DNA from 2 places in the Micromonospora sediminimaris genome. Region 2 is predicted to be linked to the other one. Evidence: riboswitches for the same ligand, from Rfam matches in the RefSeq annotation. Region 2 holds a riboswitch; the other holds the start of a gene.
What was found. A riboswitch is a leader RNA that binds a small molecule or an ion and turns the genes downstream of it on or off. The one in region 2 is predicted to bind cobalamin.
Positions count from the first base shown of each region.

Region 1 (9,407 bases), on a different contig from region 2:
GATCATCGCCGGGCCGGACCCGGTTCGTGGTGGTGGCCGGACCGCCGTCAGAAATCGTCGTCGAAAGCGACAGTGCCGGTGACTCCGACCTGATAGGCCGACACCCGCCGTTCGAAGAAGTTGGACAACTCCTGCACGTCCTGCAACTCCATGAAGGCGAACGGGTTCTTCGACCCGTACAGCGGTTCGATCTCCAACTGCGCCAACCGCCGGTCGGCGACGTGCTGGAGATATTCGCGCATGTCGACCAGGGACAGCCCGGACACGCCCTGTTCGAGCAGGTCGGCGGCGAACTGCACCTCGCACTCGACGGCTTCGGCAAGCATGTCCCGGACCTGCTGCTCCATCTCGGCGTCGAAGAGGTCCGGCTCCTCGGCGCGTACGGTGTCGACCACGTCGAAGGCGAAGGCCATGTGCATCGACTCGTCCCGGAACACCCAGTTGGTGCCGGAGGCCAGGCCGTGCAGCAGTCCCCGGGACCGCAGGAAATACACGTAAGCGAACGCGCCGTAGAAGAACAGTCCCTCGATGCAGGCGGCGAAACAGATCAGGTTCAGCAGGAACGACCGCCGGTCCTCGCGGGTCTTCAGCTCCCGCAGCTCGAAGATGGAGTCGATCCATTTGAAGCAGAACTCGGCCTTGCGGGCGATCGACGGGATGTTCTCCACCGCCGCGAACGCCGCGAACCGTTCCCGCTCGTCCGGCACGTAGGTGTCCAGGAGGTTCAGGTAGAACTGGACGTGCACCGCCTCCTCGAACAGCTGCCGGGACAGGTACAGCCGTCCCTCCGGCGAGTTGACGTGCTGGTAGAGGTTGAGCACGAGGTTGTTGGCCACGATGGTGTCGCCGGTGGCGAAGAACGCGACCAGCCGGGACACCAGGTGCTGCTCCGCCGGGGACAGCTTCGCCAGGTCGGCAAGGTCGGAATGCAGGTCGACCTCCTCGACGGTCCAGGTGTTCTTGATGGCGTCCTTGAACCTGTCGAAGAACTGCGGGTAGCGCATGGGCCGCAGGGTCAGGTCCATGCCGGGGTCGAGCAGCATCTGCCGCTGGCCGGTGTCGGGTTCGGAAACAGTTGTCACTGGCATGCCTCGCAGCTCTCGGGGTTTTCCAGGGAGCAGGCCAACGCCTCGTCGTCGCTGACCGCGACGATCGGCCTGGCCGCCGGGGTGACGGCGACGGTGGCCTGCTGGATCCGGGTCGCCGGACGCGACCGCAGGTAGTAGGTGGTCTTCAGCCCGGCCTTCCAGGCGTACAGGTACATCGAGGAGAGCTTGCCGATGGTCGGCGCGCTCAGGAACAGGTTCAGCGACTGCGACTGGTCGATGAACGGGGCGCGGGCGGCGGCCAGGTCGATCAGCGCCCGCTGCGGCAGCTCCCACGCAGTACGGAACAGCTCCCGCACCTCCTCGGGCAGCTCGGCGATGCCCTGCACCGACCCCTCGGCCCGCTTGATCTGCTCCCGGATCGGCGCGGTCCACAGCCCGCGCGCCTTCAACTCCCGCACAAGGTACGTGTTGATCTGGAGGAACTCGCCGGACATCGTCTCCCGCTTGAACAGGTTGGACACCTGCGGCTCGATGCACTCGTAGCACCCGGCGATCGAAGCGATCGTGGCGGTCGGTGCGATCGCCACCAGCAGCGAGTTGCGCAGGCCGTGGCGGGCGATCTGCTCGCGCAGCGCGGTCCACCGCGACGCCTGCGTCACCTCCGCGCCCCACAGGTCGGGATGCAACTCACCCTTCGCGGCGCGGGTTTCGGCGTACGCGGGGTGTGGGCCGAACCGCTCGGCGAGCCCGGCCGACGTCTCCAGCGCGGTCAGGAAGATCTCCTCCTGGACCCGGGTCGACAACTCCCGGGCCGGCGCCGAGTCGAACGGCAGGCGCAGGGTGAACAAGGCGTCCTGTAGCCCCATCAGGCCGAGCCCGACCGGACGCCAGCGCGGGTTCGACACCGCCGTCTGCTCGGCCGGGTAGTAGTTGATGTCGATCACCCGGTCGAGGAACACCACGGCCGTGCGTACCGTGGCGCGCAGCTTCTCCCAGTCGACACCGTCGGCGGTGACGTGCGCGCCCAGGTTGACCGACCCGAGGTTGCACACGGCCGTCTCGGTGTCGCTGTTGACCTCCAGGATCTCCGTGCACAGGTTCGACAGGTGGATCGTGTTGCCGGGCGCACCGGTCTGGTTGGACAGCCGGTTCGCCGCGTCCTTGAACGTCATCCACCCGTTGCCGGTCTGCGCGAGCGTACGCATCATCCGGCCGTACAGGTCGCGGGCCTTGACCGTCCGGACGGCCTTCTTCTCCGCGGCCCGGTACGCCTCGTCGAACGCCTCGCCGAACAGGTCCGGCAGCTCGGGTGCGTCCGACGGGTCGATAAGCGACCAGTCGCCGTCCGCCTCGACCCGGCGCATGAACTCGTCCGGGATCCAGTTGGCCAGGTTCAGGTTGTGGGTACGCCGGGACTCCTCCCCGGTGTTGTCCCGCAACTCCAGGAACTCCTCGATGTCCGGGTGCCACGGCTCCAGGTACACGCAGGCCGCGCCCTTGCGCCGGCCACCCTGGTTGACCGCCGCCACCCCCGCGTCGAGGGTCTTGAGGAACGGCACGATGCCGTTGGAGCGGCCGTTGGTGCCCCGGATCAACGCGCCCCGGCCCCGGACCCGTGACCAGGAGATGCCGATGCCGCCGGAGAACTTCGACAGCTTCGCCACCTGGTGGTAACGCTCGTAGATCGAGTCGAGTTCGTCGCGCGGCGAGTCGACAAGGAAACACGACGACATCTGGGTGTGCCGGGTGCCCGAGTTGAACAGCGTCGGTGAACTCGGCAGGTAGGCCAGGCTCGACATCAGCCGGTAGAACCCGATCGCCTCGCCGGGCGTCTGCGACAGCCCGCAGGCCACCCGCAGCAGCCAGTACTGCGGTGTCTCCACCACCAGGCGGGTCTGCGGATGCCGCAGCAGGTAGCGGTCCGCGACGGTACGCAGTCCGAAGTACTCGAACCGCAGGTCACCGTCCGGGTCGACCGCGTCGTCCAGCTTGCGGGCGTTGCGGGCCACGAACTCCGCGGTAGCGTCTCCGATCAGCCCCAGGCCGTGGGCGTACCGGATGGACTGGCTGAAGCTGGCCACCTGCTGCCCACGGACCTCCTTGTCCACGTACGCGGCCAGCAGCCGCGCCGCCAGCTTCGAGTACTGCGGCTCCGTACCGATCAGTTCGGCGGCCGTCTGGATGGACAGCTTGTCCAGTTCAGCGGTGGTGGCCCCGTCGTACAGGCCGCTGATGGTCTTGGTGGCCACCCGCAGCGGATCGACCTCGTCGAGGTCGGTCACCCACCGCTCCACCGCCCGGACGATCTTGTTGACGTCCACCGGTTCCGTGGCGCCGTCGCGTTTGCGGACCTGCATCACCTGCCGGCGCTGCTCCGACACACCTGCGTCGGAGGCCGGCATCTCCCGCACGACCGTCACGTCTCTCTCCTCGCGCCGTCTACTGGGGCCTCGGACACGCGGGGAGGACGCCACGGGATCCGCGCAGGCGGCACGGCCCGTTCATGGCGTCGGCCGTCCCACGCGGCCTGCGGCCGCCGCCCACGAGTGCGGGCGGCGTGCTGGCAGGTCTTCGGACTCGTGGGCGTGCTCGCGCGCTCCTACTGGCCGTCGCTTCCCAGGCCGGGGCCCAGTGCTGTGTGACGGCTGTCGTTCCCACTCACCGCTGCGGGGCAGCCCCGGATTTCCACCGGGTTCCCTCTTGCCTCGGCCGCCCCGGATGGGCGCCGAACCAGCTACGGGTGACACCATATATGGGCGACGCGCGAACGCAAGACACCAGATGGTGTGTCGGCGTGTCCGTGCAACAGATCTCACACCCGGCTACCGCCGTCCGGCCGTTCCGCGCTTGACCGGTCTCCGGCAGGCGGGCGTACGCAAAGGACGGCGGATGCGACGGGGTGCCGATCGTCGGTCACATCCCGGCGCGGCTACCCGTCCCGCACGCGCACCGCAGCCACGCGAGGAACCGGGTCGTCAGCTCGCCGGGATCCTCGCGCGGCAGGTCGTCCAACGCCGCCGTCAACAAGGCACCCGCGTACATCGACAGGCCCACCCGGTCCCGGCCGTACGCCTCGGCGAGCCGCACCCGCGCCGGGGCGCACGGCCACGGCGGTTCGCCCTCGCAGCTGGCGCACGTCCACTCCGGCCGCCGCGGCAGGTGCTCGTCGGCGAGCCGGGCGGGCAGGGCGTCGGCGGCCCGGCCGATTCGCACCGCCTCGGCGGCCATCGCGTCCCGATAGCTGACGGCACGCCCAGTCATGCCGGCCACTGGGCGTTGCGCCGGGCCTGGTCGAGCAGGCGTTGCCGGGCGGCCTCCTGCTCGACGGTCTCCCGCCACTGCCCGCCGTCCGTCAGCGGTATCGGCCGCCGCCGCAGCCACCACCAGAACCTGCGCCACCTGCTCACGCCATCACCTCCGCCGAAGTTCGGGGACGGGGGCGGCGGTACGTGGGGGCGCACCGCCACCACCCACAAGAATCGTGCGATGGCCGTGGGCACTCAGGGCAGGTGCGAGGCGTCCGGCGTCCTGTCCGGGACGGTTGACGGACAGCTCAGCCGGTGGCGACCGCGAGTGCCTGCCGATACTCCTGCGTCCATGCGGCGTCCCGCTGGTCAGGCGGCAACCCGGCCAACCCGGCCCGCAGATTGTCGATGCCGGCCGACGTGTCGCCGAGCGCCAGATAGGCCAGCCCGAGACCCATCCTGCTGAACGTGGGCGTCAGCCAGTAGGCCAGGACCGGTGCCTGCTCGCGCTCGGCCGCCTCGGTGAGGTCGCTGGCCTCACCGAGGAGCCCTGCCGCTGAGCGCCGATCGCCGAGCAGCGCGTACCCGTGGGCGGCCTGGACCGCGTCGCCGACGCGTTGCAGGGCCGTCGCCCCGGGTGTGTGGTACGCGGTCAGGAAATGGCGCACGATGCCGCGCGGGTTGCCTCGCTGCCGCTCCAGGTAGCCTCGGAAGTTCTCCACCTGCGCCGCGAGCGGGCCACTCTCAACGGCGTCGGCCTGCCTGGCGGCCTCGATCAGCACCTGTATCGCCTCGCCGTCGTTGCGGGCTTCGGCATGCAACCAGCCGACGAACTGCGTCCACTCCGCCACCAACTCGTGCAGCTGGCCGGCGTACGGCCCGGCGGCCCGCTCGGCGAGTTGCTGCATAGTGGACCGCTGCGCCACCATGGCCGGCAGTGTCACCGGAGCCGGCAGGACGTCGTCAAGGCGGCGTTGCGCAGCCAGCACCTCGGCGAGCAGCCGCACCGCGGCGGCGTCGAGGCGGGTCGGTTCGGCGAGCACGTACGCCAGGCGGTCATCGTCGTCGGGGGTGGTCACGGTCGGCGCATCGACGACCATCGCGGCCAACTTCCCGCCGGCCTGCAACGTGTCGTCGAGGTGCGCGGCGAGTTCCCGGGACGGTCGGGTACGGCCCGTCTCAAGGTCGTGCACGTAGCTCTTGCCAACGTACGCAAGGCGTGCCAAAACGCGCAGTGACAGGCCACGGACACGTCGAAGTCGGGCAAGCTCAGCGGGGAACCGTGGGGCAACGATGGTGCGCGCACTCGGCGGCATGGCGAAGCTCCCAGGTGGAGGACTGTGCGGCGATCCGCTGGCCTCCACACCAGCGAGCCGCCACAATCGACGGTACCCGGCTCCGACGTGCAGCGGCAGGAGCTGCCGGACGAGCCAGGCCGTGTCGGGGACATGCGACTTGCGCGGACCTGTCGAATCCGGTCGTCGGCGACGGGACGGTCCCGCGTCATCGTCACCGACCTCAAACCCAGCCGAGGTCGCAGGTCGACGCTGCGCTGCGATCGTCAGAGCATGGTCGCTCGAACGCGCGCGAGGACACGGCGGATCGTCGCCACGCTGGCCGCCACACTGCTCGTGCTGACCGCGCTGACCGCCTGCACCCCAGAGATCAAGGGCATCACCGGCCTCACCGTGGATGCTGACGGCCGGCTGCTCGCGGCACTGGCCTGGTGTGCGGACAAGCCGCCGGACGTGATTGTCCTTACCGCCGCAAGGGCGGTCTCGCCCACCCCGTCCGGCGTTCCGGTCCCTTCCGCGAACTGGCCGAGTTGGCCAGGCCGGGACTATGACGTACCCCGGGACGCGACCTCGCCGGCCACCGTCCAACTGCCGGGATTCCCGTCCGATCCTGCCCCTGATCGGCGCGCCGCCTTCCGCATGTACGGCGTCGCCGACAACAGCAGCTTCACCACCCACGCGGTGACCTTCCGGCTCCCCGAACTGGCCGGTCTGCGACCAGGCTCGGTCATGACCACCGCCATCGTGAGCAACGACGAGGTACCGAGGTACGTCTCCCTTGACGAGTTCGCGCGCCTCGGCAGGGCCGAGTGCTGACCTCGCGCAGTTCTGCCACCCTGACCGGGTGAAACCCAACCTGGCGAGAATCTCAGGAAAGCAGGACCGACTCGCGGAGGAGATCCTCGCCCGCGCACCGCGACACATCGAGCAGAGCTTCGTGAACTCCCTCGACCCCGCCGCCGCGCTCGCCCTCGGCCGCTACGGCGCCCGCCTCGCCACCCTGGCGTTGCGACAGAACTCCGTCGATCTGCTACGCCGCTCGGTACTGGCGACCAGCCTCGCCCGATGTCTTGCGTCCGATGACGACCGAGACTTCATGGTGGCTCTGGCGGTGCCGTGGATCGTGGCACGGCAGCTCGGAGAAGACCCGGCCGAGGTATTCGCCATGGTCGGCGACAGCCTGCCGGACGGGCCGGTCGCCAGACTGGTCCACACCTTCGGTGCCCGTACCGACATCAGCCTGGAAGCCTTCGGCTGGGAATTGGTGACGACAGCCGACGGCCCGGACTTCCGGCCGGCGTCCTGATCACAGAAGCACCTCGGTAGTGCCGGCTTGCGCCTGGCCGACGGCCTGAGCGATGGCGAGGGTGTGCTGATACTCGCGCCACTGGGCCAATATGCCGTGGCTGGTCCGCAGTACCCCGATGAACAGCGCCGAGGCGGTTACCCCGGTCGCCGTGTGTGTGCCGACCAGTTCGTACTCGACCACGATCACGTCGGGGTCGCCGGTCTCGTGCACGACCACGTTGCGGCAGCCGCCGCAGGTGACCGCAGCCATGTTCAGTGCGGCGACGACCAATCTGGCGTCGTGGTGGGCGCGCCGGAAGTGGTACGGCGAGTGTATGAACTGGGAGCACGCCAGCACACGCGCAAATGGGGCAATGGGTTGCCTGCGCAGCGCGAAAACAGCACCGGTGTGCCGCCGGACGTTCGTCTATGCTCGCTCGTATTTCCTGCAACTGCCGAGCGGTGGAGAGGGAGAGCCATGTCGGACTGGTTGGACTTGTTGGAACGGGGGTCCTGGTTTGCGGCGATAGCAGGTACGCTGGTCGCTGTCATCGTGGCCGTACAAGCGTCGAACACCTCCTCTCGGATGAAATCGACGCTGGATATGGCGAGGCCCTTTGTCCGCGCGCTGGCGCTCTCCCTGGACAAGCCAGAAATCCTGGCCGCATACGAATCCGAGTGTACGACCGCCAAGGAGATCCTGCGCAAGAAGACGCGCCGCAGGCTCGGTGTGGCAGGAGTGGTACTTGGCATCCCGGCATTTTCGGTAACCGCTGCCTTACTTCTTCCTGAGGTTCCTAATCGCACCGAGATGCGGTTCTCCATCGGCGACGCAGCACAGCAGGAATGCACGACCGGCGGTCTGAACTTCGCAATGCATACCACCTGCACCAATCGCTGGCTCCTTGACTCGCCAGGGCAGGCAATCCAGGCACAGGCCACCCTCTCGGGTCCGGCACGCCAGAGAGATCTGAGCATCGTCGTTGATGGCTGCTCGGACCGCGCGCAGGTTCGGTGGGAGCTACTCGCCGATGGCGAAACTCTCGGCAATGGCGTGGCTGGTTCTGGGAGCCAGGAACAGGAACTGCGCGTGCCTAAGGGCAAGTCATCGCTCACCATCCGAGCCGAGCGAATCGATGATAACTCGTGCTCCGCAGAACTCGTCGTCGAGGCCATCCAGTGGCCCTAGTACTTCAGTAGGAGATCCGTTTCCGGGCTCGGTGGGGTCATGTCGGGTGTAGTGACTGATCTTGGCTTTGGTTTGGTGCCGGCCTCGGAAGATGGACCACACGATGACGTTGCCGACGCGTCGGGTGGGTTCTGGTTCAACGCCTACCGCAGGTGTTGGAAGTGCAGGTCACGGCACCTGCGGGCGTCACTTGGCGTTGAAGTAGCTGGCCTCGGGATGGTGGACGACGATGGCGTCGGTGGCCTGCTCCGGCATCAGCTGGAACTCCTCCGACAGCTGCACACCGATCCGCTCGGCGCCGAGCAGCTCCACGATCTTCGCCCGGTCCTCCAGGTCGGGGCAGGCCGGGTAGCCGAACGCGTACCGGCAGCCGCGGTAGTCGGTGCCCAGCAGGCCGGCCAGGTCGGCCGGGTCGTCGTCGGCGACGGTACGGCCGTCGGGCAGCCGCAGCTCGGCCCGGACCCGCTTGTGCCAGTACTCGGCGAGGGCCTCGGTGAGTTGCACCGACAGGCCGTGCACCTCCAGGTAGTCGCGGTACTCGTTGCGGGCGAACAGCTTCGCCGCGTACTCGCTGACCGGCTGGCCCACGGTGACCAACTGCAACGCGACGACGTCCAGTTCCTCGCCGCGCGGGCGGAAGAAGTCGGCCAGGCACAGCCGCCGCTCCTGCCGCTGCCGGGGGAAGGTGAACCGGGCCCGCTCGGCGTGCCCGTTCTCGTCCAGGACCACCAGGTCGTTGCCCTCGGAGTAGGCCGGGAAGTAGCCGTACACCACGGCCGCCTCCAACACCTGATCGGCGATCAGCCGGTCCAACCAGTAGCGCAGCCTAGGCCGGCCCTCGGTCTCCACAAGCTCCTCGTACGACGGGCCCTTGCCACCGCGCGCACCGCGCAGCCCCCACTGGCCCATGAAGGTGGCCCGCTCGTCCAACAGTGCCGCGTAGTCGGCCAGCGGCACCCCCTTGACCACCCGGGTGCCGTGGAACGGTGCGACCGGCACCGGCACGTCGACCGCGACGTCGGAGCGTACCGAGGTGTCATGCAGTTCCGGCAGCGACTCGGCGACCACCGCACGCTGCCGTTCCCGGCGGGCCCGCCGGGCAGCCAGGGCCGCCTCCCGCTCGGGGTCCACCACCGGGGCACCGCCGCGCTTGGCGACCATCACCCGGTCCATCAGGGAGAGTCCCTCGAAGGCGTCGCGGGCGTAGTGCACCTGGCCGGGGAACATCGACCGCAGGTCGTCCTCGACGTACGCCCGGGTCAGCGCGGCGCCACCGAGCAGGACCGGCCAGCGCTCCGCGACCCCGCGCGACGCCATCTCGACCAGGTTCTCCTTCATGATG
Region 1 is NZ_BOPD01000002.1:8,375-17,781, reverse strand. Features, by position in the region: gene Vse01_RS00080 (ribonucleotide-diphosphate reductase subunit beta) at 48-1,088, opposite strand; gene Vse01_RS00075 (ribonucleoside-diphosphate reductase subunit alpha) at 1,079-3,451, opposite strand; cobalamin riboswitch at 3,595-3,799, opposite strand; gene Vse01_RS00070 (hypothetical protein) at 3,963-4,310, opposite strand; gene Vse01_RS00065 (hypothetical protein) at 4,307-4,456, opposite strand; gene Vse01_RS00060 (helix-turn-helix domain-containing protein) at 4,603-5,610, opposite strand; gene Vse01_RS00055 (hypothetical protein) at 5,863-6,405, shown strand; gene Vse01_RS00050 (hypothetical protein) at 6,434-6,895, shown strand; gene Vse01_RS00045 (nuclear transport factor 2 family protein) at 6,896-7,147, opposite strand; gene Vse01_RS00040 (hypothetical protein) at 7,355-8,065, shown strand; gene metH (methionine synthase) at 8,252-9,407, opposite strand, start outside.
Region 1: linked by a shared signal. The riboswitch ahead of Vse01_RS00075 (ribonucleoside-diphosphate reductase subunit alpha) and the one ahead of metE (5-methyltetrahydropteroyltriglutamate--homocysteine S-methyltransferase) in region 2 are both predicted to bind cobalamin.

Region 2 (9,407 bases):
GTCGAACATGTCCGCCGGCTGTTCATCGACGCACTCAGTCAGGAAGAACTCGACATGCTCGCCAGCATCTCCGATCGCGTCCGTGCCCACCTGGAGAGTCAGCCCGACTGAGGCGCAGCGACACCGAGGAGTCGCCGCGCCTCGCCGCTGACCCCGGGGGAAGCGATCGGAGCCCAGGCAGCGAACAGCGAGCGGAAGTACTCGCCGTACCTGTCCGCGGTAGCCGGATCCTGCTCGACGACATCCAGTTCGTTGACGATGCTGAGATCGAGGGCGGTTCGTCACACCGGCGTACCGAGCAGCTCGGTCGTTCGCTCCCACAGGCGGGTGGCCAACTTGTCGTCCGTGGCCTGCCGGTGGACCGGCCCGTTCGGTCGGAGGCGGTGGAAGTAGCCGCCGTTCACCGCCTCCGGATCAGGCATCGTGGCCAGGTGAACCAGCGGCTCGGCGCCCTCGGCGAGAGTGGACAGACCACCCAGCAGCCGGTACCGGACCAGCGCCGCGACCAGCGGGGCTTCCCGGTTGATGTCGGTGGCGGCGATCACCCCCGGGTGGAACGCCATCGCGGTCAGCCCGCTGCCCCGGGTACGCCGGGCCAACTCGCGGGTGAACAGGATGTTCTGCAGCTTCGTCATCCCGTACCGCAGCAGCTCGGACCGTTTGCCGGCACCTTCGAGATCGTCGAGATCGATGCTGCCGAACCGGTGGCCATTGCTGGAGGTGGTGATGACGCGCGCCCGCCCGGCGGTGGTCAACCGGTCCAACAGGAGATTGGTGAGCAGAAACGGGGCCAGGTAGTTGACCTGGAACATCACATCATGACCGTCCTCGGTACGGCTCCGCCTGGTCAGCACGACGCCGGCATTGTTGGCCAGCACGTCGATACAGGGGTAGCGAACCAGGAGGGTGTCGGCGAGCCGGCGTACGTCCGACAGCCGGGTGAAGTCGGCCACCAGCGGCTCGCCGCCCACCTGGCGCGCGACGGCTGCGGTCTTCTCGGGCGACCGGCCCACCACCACCACGGACGCGCCCAGGCACGCCAACCGACGGGCAGCCTCGGCGCCGATACCCGCGCTGGCCCCGGTGATCACGACGGTCCTGCCTGCCAAGATCCGGTCACCCATGGCATCCATCTCCCTGAATGGGACGATGGCCAATCGTAAGAAACCAACAGCACGAACGCCACCGCCAGCGGTGGTCAGGCCGAGCAGGTGATGGAGCCGGGCAGCACCTTGAGCGACTGGCTTGCCGACCACGAGCCGGGCGGTCACTTGTGATCGTTTACCGCCCGGCTCGGTGCGGTCAGCTCCCGCGTACCTCGGCGGCGGCGTCGACCAGGTGCCGCAGGGACGCCTCGACCTCCGGATAGCCGCGCGTCTTGAGGCCGCAGTCCGGATTGACCCACAACCGGCGGGCCGGCACGGCCGCGACCGCCCGGCGCAGTGCCTCGATCACCTCGTCGCGCGGCGGCACCCGGGGGGAATGGATGTCCCACACCCCGGGTCCGACACCCCGGCCGTAGCCGATCGCGGCCAGATCGTCGAGCACCTCCATCTTGGACCGCGATGCCTCGATGCTTGTGACGTCGGCGTCGAGGGCGTCGATGGCGTGGATCACCTCGCCGAACTCCGAGTAGCACAGGTGGGTGTGGATCTGGGTGTCGTCGGCGACACCGCCGGTGGCCAGCCGAAACGCTCCGACGGCCCAGTCCAGGTACGCCTTCTGGTCGGCCTTGCGCAGCGGCAGCGTCTCGCGTAGTGCCGGTTCGTCGACCTGGATGACCCGGATGCCGGCGGACTCCAGGTCGCGGCACTCGTCGCGCAGCGCCAGCGCGACCTGGTCGGCGGTGTCCGCGAGGGGCTGGTCGGTACGGACGAACGACCAGGCCAGGATGGTGACCGGGCCGGTGAGCATGCCCTTGACCGGTTTGCTGGTGAGCGACTGCGCGTAGGTGGACCACTCGACGGTCATCGGTGCCTTGCGGGACACGTCACCGTAGATGATCGGTGGGCGTACGCAGCGGGAGCCGTACGACTGCACCCAGCCGTGCTGCGTGGCGGCGAAACCGTCGAGCTGCTCGCCGAAGTACTGCACCATGTCGTTGCGTTCCGGTTCCCCGTGCACGAGCACGTCCAGACCCAGCTGTTCCTGCAACCGGATGACCTGCGCCACCTCCGCGCGCATCCGCGCCACGTAGCCGGCGTCGTCAAGGCTGCCGGCCCGGTGCGCGGCGCGGGCCCTGCGCAGTTCGGCGGTCTGCGGAAACGACCCGATCGTGGTGGTCGGCAGCTCCGGCAGGCCCAGTCGTTCCTGCTGGCGGGCGGCCCGGTTGCGGTATTCACCGCGCTGCCGGTCGGTGGGACGCAACGCGGCCAGGCGGCCGCGCACGTCGTCGTGACGCCAGGCCGCCGGGGTGGGCGGCAGTGGCGCCGGTAGCGCGGTGGTGCCGTCGCGCAGCGCACGGCCGAGCACGACGATCTCGTCGACCTTCTGCCGGGCGAACGCCAACCGCGCGGACAACCGGGGGTCGAGGTGCGTCTCCGCGGACACGTCGACCGGCACGTGCAGCAGCGAGCAGGACGAGGAGACGGCGACGTGATCGGCGAGCCCGGCGACCGTCGCGCCGGCCGTCACGGCGGCCCGCAGGTCGGTACGCCAGATGTTGCGGCCGTCGACCAGGCCGGCGACGATGGTCCTGCCGCCCAGCGGGCCGGCGGCGGCGAGCCGGTGCAGGTTGCCCGGTCCGGCGACCAGGTCCACGCCGACGGCTTCGACCGGGGTGTCCAGCAGGGCCGGAAGCGCATCCCCGAGGTCACCGAAGTAGGTCGCCACGAAGATCTGCGGTCGGTGTGCGAGTTCACCGAGTCGGGTGTAGGCGCGACGGAGGGCATCGATCTCGGCGGGGCTGCGGTCGGCGGCGTAGGCGGGTTCGTCCAGTTGCACCCAGTCGACACCCGCGTCCGCCAGGGCGGCGAGAATCCGGGCGTACGTCCGGACCAGGTCGTCGAGCCGGGCGAACGGATCGTCTCCCTTGGCCAGCAGCAGGAACGTGGCCGGGCCGACGAACACCGGTCGGGTGGTGACACCCAGGTCGCGAGCCTCGGCGTACTCGTCCAGCGCCTTCGCCGGGTTGGCCGTGAAGACGGTGTCCGGGGCGATCTCCGGCACCAGGTAGTGGTAGTTGGTGTCGAACCACTTCGTCAGCTCCAGCGCCGGCTCGGCGTCGACGCCGCGGGCCATGGCGAAGTAGGTGTCCAGCGCGGACAGGCCCAGCCGGGCGAACCGGTTCGGGACCGCGCCGACGGCGACGGCCGTGTCGAGCATCTGGTCGTAGTAGGAGAAGGTGTTCGACGGGATCGCGTCGAGACGGGCATCGCGCAGCGTCCGCCACACCTGCGCTCGGAGACCGGCAGCGGTGTTGGCCAGCGCCTCGGCGTCGATGGTGCCGGCCCAGTACGCCTCGACAGCCTTCTTCAGCTCACGGTTGACGCCGATGCGTGGATAGCCGAGCACGGTGCTCTGCCCGAATGCGGTACTCACCAAGGGGGTCCTTCCCTCGAAGTGTCCGGCGGACACGGAAGGGGAAGACGGGTACACCTCGGGTACCGGCTTCCGCCCTGGCCCTCCCGAGCGGCCGCCGGCGGCGCACACCGGCGGCGTGCGCAGCACTGGCAGGTCTTCGGACTCGCGGGCATGACACCAGGTCGCCTACTGGCCGTCGCTTCCCAGACCTCACGGTCCAGTGCTTTGTTGACGGCGGTCGTTCCCACTCACCGCTGCGGGGCAGTCCCGGATTCACACCGGGTTCCCTCTTACGACGCCCCACCCACCCGGACGGGACGAACCAGCACCACCGCCATCGTACGGGCCACGCCGCGAGGGCGAATCGGGCGGGTGACGCGCCGCGACGGCGTGTGCCTCGACGTTCGCGGCCACCGGTCGGCGGCGTGCCTCCCGAGGAATGGCTGGTGGTTCGTCGTCCGCAACGACACCACGCCGGCCGTCGGAAAACCGCGCGTCAGGACTGCTCAATCTCCGAGAACAACCCCTTGAACGCGACCTGCGTCCCCACGAGCGTGCCGAAGACGTCAGCGGCAGCAGGCGTCGCGACTGCGTCGGAGGCGTCTTCGTAACTGTCGAAGTAGAGGTCGAGGGTCCGGTAGGCGGGGGTAGCGGTCCCGTCCTCCTTCGGCCACACCTTCGCAGACTCGAGTCGTCGCAGCTTCGGCAGCTTCGCCGCGGTCGCCTTCACGTCCGCGTAGGCACGCTCGAAGTCGTCGGGGGCCGCTGGGTTGTCGATTATGAAAGTGATCTTGGTGGACATGGAAGCCTCCGTTTGTCGTTCGTTCTGGGTCAACGGCTCGGGCTCGCGTTGGCGATACCCGAGCCGCTTCGATCCGGCGTGAACCGCGGCGGAGGAGCGCTCGGCTCCCCGTCAGCGGCCGTACGTCTCCAGCAGTCGCAACCAGACCTCGCTGACCGTCGGGTACGCCGGCACCGCGTGCCACAGTCGGTCCAGCGGGACCTCTCCGACGATGGCGATCGTCGCAGCGTGGATCAGTTCCGCGACGTCTGGACCGGCGAGGGTGAAGCCGACGACCACCTTTCGGTCCTCGTCGACGACCATGCGGGCATGTCCCTTGTAGCCGTCGGCCTGCAGGCTGGCTCCGGCGACGGTTCCCAGGTCGTAGTCCACGACTCGAATCCGTAGTCCGGCCGTCTCGGCCGCAGCCGCGGTCAGCCCCACCGACGCGATCTCCGGGTCGCTGAACACCACCTGCGGCACCGCACGCTCATCGGCGGTCGCGGCGTGCCGCCCCCACCTGCCGTCCTCGACCTTCTCCCCCTTCGCCCGGGCCACGATCGCGTCGCCCACCGCGCGCGCCTGATACTTGCCCTGATGGGTCAGCAGCACCCGCCGGTTCACATCACCCGCGGCATACAGCCACCCGCCTCCGCCGACCACACGCAGCGTGTCGTCGACCGCCAGCCAGGCACCCGGCACCAGTCCCACGCGGTCGAGGCCGATGTCCTGAGTGTTGGGCGTCCGGCCGATCGCCACCAGCACCTCGTCCGCCTCGACCCGCTCGCCGTCGACAGTTGCGATGTGGACGATTCCGCGGTCGTCGCGGTTTACGGAAGCAGCCTCCACGCCGAGGCGTACCGACACACCGGCCTCGCGCAACGACTCCGTGACCAACTCGCTGGCGAACGGCTCCGCCGACGGCAGCACACCGTCCCGGGCAAGCACCTCCACCGACGACCCCAGAGCGGCGAAGGCGGTCGCCATCTCGGTCGCCACCACGCCGCCACCGATGATGGCGAGCCGACGGGGAACCGACCCGGCCGAGGCAGCCTCGCGGCTGGACCACGGCGCCGCCGCACGCAGACCCGGAATGTCCGGCAACAGCGCGCTGCTGCCGGTCGCGACGACCACCGCGTGCCGCGCGGTCAGCCTGGTCGTGACACCGTCCACGCCGGTCACCTCGACAACGCGGGCGGAAGCGATCCGCCCCTGGCCACGGTGCAGGGCGATACCGGCCGACTCCAGCCAGGAAACCTGCCCGTCGTCCCGCCAATGGGATGCGAAGGAGTCGCGCCGGCCGAGCACCGCAGCCGCATCCAGGTTGCCCGTCACAGCCTCCCGAGCACCCGGCAGTTGGCGAGCCGCCCGCAACGCGGACGCGCTGCGCAGCAACGCCTTGGTGGGCATACAGGCCCAGTACGAGCACTCCCCACCGACCAGTTCCCGCTCGACGATGGCGGCGGTCAGCCCGCCCCGCACGACCCGGTCGGCAACGTTCTCCCCGACCGGACCGGCACCGATCACGACGACGTCGTACTCAAGTGAGGTCATGTCAGTTTCCCTTCGCGGCACGGCCGAGACGGACGGCCGCGATCAGGAAGAAGACGGCGCCGGGAATGGCGTAGCCAGCCGCGTTGATCAGCGACGGGTGATCCGCGGCGGCTGCGACGATGAAGGAGCCACCAGCCAGCACCGAGATGCCGCCGCTGATGATCATTGGCCACTGGCCGCCCATCCGCCGACGGGTGACACCTACGATCAACTGGACCAGACCGGCGACGATCGCCCAGGCACCCCAGACCCGCAGGACCGCGGGAACGCCGGACGCCCCGGCGACACCCACTCCTACCGCCGCGACGAGGCTCACCGCGATGTTCACATAGAGCAGGGCCGGCGAGCCGGTGGCCCTTGACGAACGAAGGTCGTAGCTGGCGGCACCGACGTCGAACAACGGATAGAGCACGAACAGCGCCACCGCGAGCGGACCGATCTCCTTGGCGGTGGCGATCGTCACCCCGGCCCACACGATGGCGAACGCGAAGCGGATGAAGTACAGCCGCCGCAGCGCGGAGGCAGCCTCGGAGATACCGGGCGAAGCAGCAATGGTGGTCACGGGTGACCCTTTCAACGGAGAGGTGGTAGACCGAACGTTCTGTCTCTACAAGCATGCCAGGGGCGGCCGGCACCGTCAAGACCGAACGTTCTATCCGCCACCTCGGGTATCGCGCGACTACCGCACGCCACGGCTCTCGCCGAAAGCCCGCCCCCTTCGTCGCCACATCGGGCCACGCGCCGTCATCGACGTGGCGCTGTTGGCCCCTGAGGTCGCTCGCTTCCCTCAGACCGAACGTTCTGTTCGTTATGGTGGAGGGCATGACACGTGGCAAACCCGACAATCGGCCCTCCGAGGCGCGCCTCCGGCTGCTCGCCACGGCAACCAGGATCTTCTACTCGGAGGGCATCCACTCCGTCGGTGTCGACCGGATCATCGCCGAGGCGAAGGTGACCCGGGCGACCTTCTACCGGCACTTCCCGAGCAAAGACGACCTCATTCTCGCCTACCTACGCGAAGTCCATGAGATGGAGCGCGGCACGGTCGACGCGGCCATCGCCAACGATTCATCACCCGTCGACCCGCTCCTGGCCATTGCCGGTTCCATAGCTCAGAACATCCAGTCCCCCGGCTTCCGTGGCTGCGCCTTCCTGAACGCCGCGGCGGAGTATCCCGACATGGAACACCCCGTGCGCCAAGAGATAATCGCCCACCGGCAATGGTTTCTGGACACGCTCAGCAAGCTGATGGCGCAGGTTCACCCGGAAACAGCGGACCCGGCCGCGCGCCGTTTCGTCATGCTCCGCGACGGCGCCATGGCAGCCGGATGCCTCTTCGACCCCGCGTTGGTGTCCGAGACATTCCTGCACGGCGTCGAGGACCTTCTTCAGCCGAGCGCCGATCGACCGTCGACCGAATCCATCGACTGACCGGGCCGCGCCGGGTCCAGCCGGCGACCGGCGGCGTTTGGATCGCCGCCTGGCCCTCGCCGCGACACCGCCAACGTTTCCTGAAAATCGCACTGGCGTAGATGCCGGGCGAAGAACTCGGCCGCGCCTTCCCCTGCGTACCAGGGAACACCAGTGTGTCCGCCCATGTTTGCGTGCAGCGTCTTCTCCTTCGAGCCGAAGGCGTCGAACAGCTTGAGGGCCGCCTGTCGGTCGTTCCCTTCATCGTCCCACTGCAACAGCACGTGCAGCGGAATGGTGACCTTTCGGGCCTGCTCGAAGATGACGCGCGGCACGAAACTCCCGGCGAAGAAGCCGGCAGCCACGATGCGCGGCTCCACCACCGCAAGCCGGATGCCGACGGAGATCACTCCCCCCGAGTACCCGACCGGGCCGCCGATCTCGGGCAGCGACAGGAGAGCATCCAGGGCGGCCTGGGACTCCGGGACCGCCTTGTCGACGAGCGGGAGGATGAGGGCATCGATGATCTCGTCGTCGACCGGCTGGCCGGCCTCCAGCGCCCGGCGCAGGTCGACGCGGGACTGTTCGATCGCGTCCCATCGGGGCCGGTGACCGCTGCCGGGCAGCTCGATCGCGGCTGCGGCGAACCCATCCGCCACGGTACGCCGAGCCCGCGCCACCAGACGTGGGTACATCCTGCCGAGCCCGAGTGGAGGGTGGCCGAGCAGCACCAGCGGGACCGGCGCTGTCGCGGATGCGGGTGTCCACAGGATGCCGGGGATCTCGCCGAGAGTGAACTCGCGTTCGACGACGCCGTCATCGAGGTGTCGTGCAGAGGTGAATCGCATGGTCGTGCCTTTCGGGAGTGCTCGTGGACGGCGCTCCCGGACGACCTATCGCCCGACCGTGACTGCGGGGAGAGCACCCATGTCGAAAACGTTCACGGGTATCACCTCCTCGGGCTCTGGCACGGCCTCCGGCAACCTAGCAGCGGGCCGCTACGGGCCGCCGCGCATTTTCTGCGCCGCACCGCGCTCACCGGATGCTGCGGATACCTAGCATCAGCAGCCCGGATGCCACCGCGCACAGCGATCCGAAGACGAACAGCGCCGGATAACCGCCGAACCAGGTGATCAGCGCACCGGCCACCGCTCCGGCCAGCAGCTGGGGCAAGCCGGTGGCCACCTGCAGGATGCCCAGGTCACGGCCCTCGCTGTCGGCATCGGGCAGGACCAGGGACATGACCGCCAGGTCGACCGCGAAGTAGGTGCCGATCGAGGCGCCCAGACAGGCAGCGTAGATCAGCATTCCGGTCCAGCTGGGCATCGCCAGGGGAATGGTCATCGACGCGGCGACGCCGAGGGCGCTCACCCCGACGACCATCTTCCGACGATCCACCTTGTCCGCGATCCAGCCCGTGAGGCCAGCCACGACCACCCACACCAGGATGCTCAGTGTCAGCATGGTGGTCACCGCAGCGGCCACATCGCCGCCGGGCACGTTCTCGGAGCCGATGTAGTCCTGCAAGGTGTAGAAAAGGTAGCCGCTGACCACGTAGTAGGACGCGAAGAGCATGAACCGGCTCGCGAATGCCAACCGGAAGTCGCGGGCGGCGAAGGCGGCGAAGAACGAGCGCAGCCGCTCCCCGAGACGCCAGCGCTCACGCACAGGGAGCGGCAGGCCCCGCGCCGACCCTTCCCGGGCCCCGACCAACAGCAGCACGGTGGTGACCAGCAGCACCCCGGCGATGACGGCATAGGCGGTCAGTTGGCTCATCCGGCTGGCGATCTGAACGCCCAGCACGACGCCGGCCGGGGTGCCCATCCCGATGACTCCCGCAGCCAGGCCACGGCGGTCATCGGGAATCCGGTCGGGCAGGATCGCGGTGATCGCGCCGGAGTAGAGGTTCGCCGCGAACCACAACACCATTGTGGTCGCGATCAGCCCCAGCAGGCTGTCGGCCAGGCCCAGGAGGATGCAGGCGACAGCCGAGACCACCGCGGCCCCGGCGATCCAGGGTGTCCGACGTCCGAACCGGGAACGCGTACGGTCGGACAGCGCGCCACCGAGCGGAATCGCCACCATCGTCGCGACGGCGGCGAGCGTGTTGAGCAGGGCGAGGTTGCCGACCTTCGACGCC
Region 2 is NZ_BOPD01000006.1:175,369-184,775, forward strand. Features, by position in the region: gene Vse01_RS03715 (MarR family winged helix-turn-helix transcriptional regulator) at 1-111, shown strand, start outside; gene Vse01_RS03720 (SDR family NAD(P)-dependent oxidoreductase) at 282-1,124, opposite strand; gene metE (5-methyltetrahydropteroyltriglutamate--homocysteine S-methyltransferase) at 1,303-3,540, opposite strand; cobalamin riboswitch at 3,654-3,864, opposite strand; gene Vse01_RS03730 (EthD domain-containing protein) at 4,019-4,324, opposite strand; gene Vse01_RS03735 (dihydrolipoyl dehydrogenase family protein) at 4,436-5,857, opposite strand; gene Vse01_RS03740 (hypothetical protein) at 5,859-6,419, opposite strand; gene Vse01_RS03745 (TetR/AcrR family transcriptional regulator) at 6,680-7,288, shown strand; gene Vse01_RS03750 (dienelactone hydrolase family protein) at 7,246-8,115, opposite strand; gene Vse01_RS03755 (MFS transporter) at 8,303-9,407, opposite strand, start outside.